2 regions of the Rhodopseudomonas boonkerdii genome follow, and region 2 is predicted to be linked to the other one. Evidence: riboswitches for the same ligand, from Rfam matches in the RefSeq annotation. Region 2 holds a riboswitch; the other holds the start of a gene.
The links. A riboswitch is a leader RNA that binds a small molecule or an ion and turns the genes downstream of it on or off. The one in region 2 is predicted to bind S-adenosylmethionine.

Region 1 (3,406 bases), 1.2 Mb from region 2:
GCAATCTCGATCCAGCCGAGACCGGCAAGATGATCGAGGATGGCGTCGGCCGCATTCAGGCCGCGGGCTCCGACGTGGTGCTGATCGATCCGCAATATTCGCCGGCCACAACGTCCAAGCCGGAAGGCACCAGCAAGATGCTGTCGCTGATGCACAAGGTAGCCGAACTGCGCAAGGTCGGCATTTTCCCGCGCTTTGAAGTGATGAAGGAATGGCACGAAGGCCAGCGGATGGCCTTTGACTCCTTCGTCATCGCCGACGGCCTGCACATGAACGATTGGGGCTACGCCTGCTTCGCGCAATTGCTTGGCGACAACATCATCAAGTCGGTCGGCACCATCCAGATGGGCACCAACGAGCCGCCGCAGCAGCAGGCCCAACGGCCGCTGTAAAGGCAGAATTTATCAGCCACCATTGCGAGCCCTGACGAATTGGCAAAGCCAGTTCGTTTGGGCGCAGCCATCCAGTCTTTCTTCGATCACCTAAAAACCGGATTGCTTCGTCGCTTCGCTCCTCGCAATGACAGCGAGAATTACGCCTTCGCCAGCGCTGCGTCGAAATCCTCGATCAGATCGTCACGATGCTCGAGACCCGCCGAGAAACGGATGAAGCCTTCCGTGATCCCGAGCTCCAGCCGCGCCTCCAGCGGCAGGCGCTGATGCGTTGTGGTCGCCGGATGCGTCACGAGGCTCTTCGCATCGCCGAGATTGTTCGAGATGCGCGCAACCTTCAGCGCATTGAGCACGCGGAACGCAGCTTCCTTGCCACCTTTCACCTCGAAGCCGATCAACGTCGAGCCCGCGCGCATCTGCTTCTTGACGGTCGCCGCCTGCGGATGATCCTCGCGGCCCGGATAGATCAGCCGCGACACTTTCGGGTGTTGAGCCAGCACGTCGGCGATCGCCGCCGCGGTTTGCGTCTGCCGCTCGACGCGGATCCCCAGCGTCTCCAGTCCCTTCACCAGCGTCCACGCATTGAACGGCGAAATCGACGGGCCGGTCTGGCGCAGATAGTTGTGAATGTGTTCGTCGATGAAATCCTTCGACGACAGGATGATGCCGCCGAGGCAGCGCCCCTGCCCGTCGATATGCTTCGTCGCCGAATACACGACCACATCGGCACCGAGCGCAAGCGGGCTCTGCCAGATCGGCGTCGCGAACACGTTGTCCACGATCAGCCGTGCGCCGCCAGCATGGGCGATCTCGGCGATGGCGCCGATGTCGAGCACGTCCAGTGTCGGATTGGTCGGACTTTCCAGGAACAGCGACTTGGTGTTCGGCCTCATCGCCTTCTGCCACTGATCGAGATCGAGACCGTCGACGAGCGTAAATTCGATGCCGTAGCGCGGCAGCAGTTCCTCGATCACGTAGCGACACGATCCAAACAGCGCCTTCGCGGCGACCACATGGTCTCCCTGGCGCAGCGGCGCAAGGATGGCGGTGGTGACGGCAGCCATGCCGGTGGCCGTGGCGCGCGCAGCTTCCGCACCCTCGAGGTCGATCATGCGATTCTCGAACATCGCAGTGTTCGGATTCGAAAAGCGCGAATAGATAAAGCCGGGATCTTCGCCCTTGAACCGCGCCTCGCAGGCTTCGGCGGTCTCGTAGATGAAGCCCTGGGTCAGAAAGAGGGCTTCCGAGGTCTCGTTATACTGCGAGCGCAGGGCGCTGGAATGAACGAGGCGGGTTTCGGGGCGATAGGACTTCACGGACATAGGACCTCCAACGTGCCTTACCAGCGGTAGGCACAAAAAAACCGGCCTGGACGGGCGTCCACAAGCCGGGTTCACATGCTGGAAGGGCATGATCCGCGGCCTGTTTAGCGACTTATTTTACGTGGCTGCAAGCCGGCCGGCCCAAATCACCACGGGATAACGGTGTTCCTATTCCCGCTTGCCCTTTCCGTCAAGGCGCGCTTGAGATAGCCGGTAAAGTTGCGATTTTTCAGGGTATTGTCCCGGAAAGCCGACCGAAGGACCTGACTGTGCCGTTCACCCTCGCCCCCGATGCCGATGGAATCCTGCCCGACAGCATGATCGAGGCAATGGCTGAGGCCGGGCTGATCCTGCCCGAATACGACTTCGTCGAAAGCCAGATCCAGCCCGCCAGCCTCGATCTCCGCCTCGGCCCGATTGCCTATCGCGTCCGTGCCAGCTTCCTGCCGGGGCCGAAGGTCACGGTCGCCGAGCGTATCGACGAACTCAAGCTGCATGAGATCGATCTGTCCGAAGGCGCGGTGCTTGAGACAAATTGCGTCTACATCGTGCCGCTGCTGGAAAGCCTCGCGCTGCCGCCGCATATCTTCGCATCTGCCAATCCGAAGAGCTCCACCGGCCGGCTCGACGTCTTCACCCGCGTCATCGCCGATGGCACGCGCCGCTTCGATGTGATCGGCGCGGGCTATCACGGCCCGCTCTATGCCGAGATCAGCCCCAAGACCTTCCCGGTGCTGCTGCGCGAAGGTTCGCGATTGTCACAGGTGCGCTTCCGCGTCGGTGATGCCGTGCTCGACACCGAGGCGCTGGAAGACCTGCATGCACAGGAGCCTCTGGTTGATATCGACGATGCCGATCTGACCAACGGCCTCGCGGTCTCCGTCGATCTCTCCGGCGAGAATGCTTCCGGCTTCGTCGGGTATCGCGCCAAGCGACACACCGGTGTGGTCGATGTGGATCGCCGCGGCGGCTATGCGGTGGAGGATTTCTGGGAGCCGATCCATGCGCGCCCGGATCGCACGCTGATCCTCGATCCCGGCGAGTTCTACATTCTCGCCTCCAAGGAAGCCGTGCAGGTGCCGCCGGACTACGCGGCGGAGATGGTGCCGTTCGATCCGCTGGTCGGCGAATTTCGCGTGCATTACGCCGGCTTCTTCGATCCCGGCTTCGGCCATGACGGCGCCGGCGGCAAGGGATCGCGCGCGGTGCTCGAAGTGCGTTCGCGCGAAGTACCGTTCATTCTCGAGCACGGCCAGATCGTCGGCCGCCTCGTCTATGAGCGCATGCTGGATCGGCCGGACTCACTCTACGGCCAGCGCATCGGCTCGAATTATCAGGGCCAGAACCTGAAACTGTCGAAGCACTTCAAGGTCTGAACCGCCAATGAAAAAAGGCCCGCATGGAAGTGCGGGCCAGGTTTTCCGGAGTCCAAGTCGATCATCAGAAGTCGCGACGCCAGTCGTAACCGGCGTCGCTTATCGCAAGCTTACTGAACGAAACCGCCGCCCAGATTGCCGAGGTTGAAGCGGTAGTTCAGACCGGCCTTGATCGAATGCTGGTCGTTCTTGAAGCTGCCGAAGCCGCCCGGCGCGATGAAGTTGACGGTGCCGAAGTCGTAATACTGATATTCGATCTTGCCCGACCAGTTCTGAGTGAACAGGTATTCGAGACCGCCACCGACGGTGTAACCAT
Region 2 (3,406 bases):
CCGAACCTGCGCCGCAGATGATTCTGCTGGGATCGAGGCCGTAGCGCTTGCCGACGGCCTCGCGCAGCACCTTCGAGGTGCCTTCCGGATAATCCTCGAGATGCGTCGCAGCGCCGGTATAGGCCGCCGTGGCGTGCGGCGAGGGGCCGAACGGCGTTTCGTTGGCCGACAGCTTGAACACCTTGCGGCCGGCTTCCGGCACAGGGGTCTTGCCCGGCGTGTAGGGCGCGATATCGAGAATGCCGGCTTTCGGCACGGGGCGGGACATCTTGTAGCTCCGGTATTCTGGAAAGGTCAGGCGTTCGGTGCGCCGTCTGCGGGCACCGTATAGCGCCTTGCATGGCTGCCGACGAGGGCGGAGGACCGCACCGAGGCCCCCGCTGCGATCAGGGCGGCCCTGATGCCCTCGAAGGTCGAGGGCGCGCTGATGGAGACCAGCAGCGAGGCGCCGTCGAAGGCGGTATCGGGCACCACCACCACGTCGGCCAGCGGCGCCAGCGCGCGGGCGATCTCGGCGTTCCAGCCGGAGACGCGGACGCTCCAGCATTCCACCTCGGTCACCATGGCGCTGTCGGCGACGCGGGACACCACGAAGACCGGCAGCGCGGCCGGATGGTCGGCACGCTCGATGAAGGGCAGGCGGGCGATGATCTTTGGCGCGCCTTGGGGCTCCAGCTCGTGCCACCACGGCGTCTGGCCGGAGGTGGCTGAGACCAGCGCGAGATCGCCCTTGGATTTCGCCACGGCTTCCACGGCGGCGACGGCGCTGAAATGCGAGACATAGGGCACCGTGAAGCCGAAATGGAAGCGGGCGGAATCGCGCATCGCGCTCTCGCCGAGTGACAGATCCGCATGCAGCGAGAACGGCGCCTGGACGTAAGTGAAAGTCGAGATGATGACGCGCCAGATGCCCTCGACGGTGTCGATGGGGAGGATTCCGCGATGGCGCTGCACCAGGCGGCGCATCATGTCGGCTTCGCGGGCCGGTCGGAACGCGGAGCCGACCTCCTGGGTCTGCTTCACCGAGATCAGCCGGTCGATGATGTCGCCGCGCGACATCAAGAGGCGATGCACCTGCTCGTCGATGCTGTCGATCTCCTGGCGCAATTCGTTCAGCGACGGCGGGGCGGGGGGCAGTTTCGACATGAAAACGGACCTTGGCGATGAGGCGGGAGCGCCCCGCCGGAGATGCCTGACGCGCATGGCGGCGTTGGGGCACGGCCCTGATTAGGTAAGACGCTGCCTGAAAGCAAAGAAAACATGACAGCTATTCCAAGTGCCTGCCCTTGGGCAAAGCGTCCATGCCATCCCTATATTGACGATCGGCCAGGCTGGGACTACGATCCCTGCCTACTCCGTGGTCATTTGAGCCGGCCGGCTTGCAGCCACGTTAAACAACTCGCTAAACAGGCCGGGGACGATCGCTCCCGGCCGAACCGTATGTTCAGGCCGGGTTTTTCATGCCCGGTCTCGATGGGAGGACTCCCGAAGGGGAGCCGGGTATCGAGATGGTCAGTGTCCAGCCCTTGAAGAGCGTCTCGGTGGATGCCGAGGACCGCGCCCAGGAAGCCAATCATCCGACCTCGCTGGTCGCCAAATTCGGCCCCGACGAGCCGTTGCGGCTCGATTGCGGCATCGACCTCGCCCCGTTTCAGATCGCCTACCAGACCTACGGCACGCTGAATGCCGACAAGTCCAACGCCATCCTGGTCTGCCACGCGCTGACCGGCGACCAGCACGTCTTCAACACCCACCCCGTCACCGGTAAGCCGGGCTGGTGGGGCACCATGGTCGGGCCGGGCAAGGCGCTCGACACCGATCGCTACTTCATCATCTGCTCCAACGTGCTCGGCGGCTGTATGGGCTCGACCGGACCCGCCTCGATAAATCCGGCCACCGGCAAGATCTGGGGCCTCGATTTTCCGGTCATCACCATTCCCGACATGGTGCGCGCGCAGACCATGCTGATCGATCGCCTCGGCATCACGCAACTGTTCTGCGTGGTCGGCGGCTCCATGGGCGGCATGCAGACGCTGCAATGGACCGCGGCTTATCCCGAGCGCGTGTTCTCGGCGCTGGCGGTGGCCTGCGCGACCAAGCACTCGGCGCAAAACATCGCCTTCCATGAGCTTGGCCGTCAGGCCGTGATGGCCGATCCCGACTGGCGCGGCGGGCGCTATTTCGAGGAGGGCACGCATCCGCATCGCGGCCTCGGCGTCGCGCGCATGGCGGCGCACATCACTTATCTGTCGGATGCCGCCCTGCATCGCAAATTCGGCCGCCGCATGCAGGACCGCGAATTGCCGACATTCTCTTTCGACGCGGATTTCCAGGTCGAGAGCTATCTGCGCTATCAGGGCTCGTCCTTCGTCGAGCGCTTCGATGCGAATTCGTATCTCTATCTCACGCGCGCGATGGACTATTTCGACATCGCCGCCGACCATAACGGGCACCTCGCCGAAGCCTTCCGCGATACGCAGACGCGCTTCTGCCTGATGTCGTTTACGTCGGATTGGCTTTTCCCGACCGCCGAGTCGCGCGACATCGTGCATGCGCTCAATGCGGGCGGCGTGCGCGTGTCCTTTGCCGAAATCGAGACCGACAAGGGCCACGACGCCTTTCTGCTCGACGTGCCGGAATTTCTCGACATCGCCGATGCATTTCTGAATTCGGCTGCAGCCGTCCGCGGTCTGCCGGTGGAGGCTCGCGACAAATGAACGTCCATCAGCAAGGCCTCGACATCAAGCTCGCTAGTCCAGCTTCGCCCGCGCTCGACAGCTATCGCGGCGATCACCTGCTCGTCGCCGAAATGATTCCGGCCGGTGCGAAGGTGCTCGACGTCGGCTGCGGCGACGGCGATCTGCTGCAACTGCTGGAAGGCCGGGGTATCGACGGACGTGGCATCGAGCTGTCGCGCGAGGGCGTCAACCGCTGCGTCGGCAAGGGGCTCGCGGTGGTGCAGGGCGATGCCGACACCGACCTCGTGAACTATCCCGACGATGCCTTCGACTATGTGATCCTGTCGCAGACGCTGCAGGCGACGCGGCAGCCGCGTGTGGTGCTGGAGAATCTCCTGCGCATCGGCCGTCGCGCTATCGTGTCGTTTCCGAATTTCGGCTTCTGGCGGATGCGGCTGCAATTGCTCGTCGGCGGGCGTATGCCGCGCACCGAGAACCTGCCGGCGACATGGTACGACACGCCGAACATTCACTTCTGCACCATCAAGGACTTCGTGCATCTCTGCGACGAGATCAATGTGAAGATGGAGCGTGCGGTGGCGCTCGATCTCTATGGCCGTCCCTTGCGCCTCAATGCGCCGTGGTGGTTCTGGAATCTGTTCGGCGAGCAGGGCGTATTTCTACTGCAGCGGGCGGAGAAGTAACTCTGCCCCTCATGGTGAGGAGCG

Region 1: another riboswitch for S-adenosylmethionine. It lies ahead of E0H22_RS03305 (O-succinylhomoserine sulfhydrylase); the one in region 2 lies ahead of metX (homoserine O-acetyltransferase MetX).

Annotation. Positions count from the first base shown of each region.
Region 1 is NZ_CP036537.1:710,026-713,431, reverse strand. It holds gene E0H22_RS03310 (SGNH/GDSL hydrolase family protein) at 1-392, shown strand, start outside; gene E0H22_RS03305 (O-succinylhomoserine sulfhydrylase) at 533-1,714, opposite strand; SAM riboswitch at 1,798-1,877, opposite strand; gene E0H22_RS03300 (2'-deoxycytidine 5'-triphosphate deaminase) at 1,984-3,090, shown strand; gene E0H22_RS03295 (outer membrane protein) at 3,201-3,406, opposite strand, start outside.
Region 2 is NZ_CP036537.1:5,183,838-5,187,243, reverse strand. It holds gene hisC (histidinol-phosphate transaminase) at 1-268, opposite strand, end outside; gene E0H22_RS23835 (chorismate mutase) at 295-1,146, opposite strand; SAM riboswitch at 1,348-1,427, shown strand; gene metX (homoserine O-acetyltransferase MetX) at 1,509-2,717, shown strand; gene metW (methionine biosynthesis protein MetW) at 2,714-3,382, shown strand.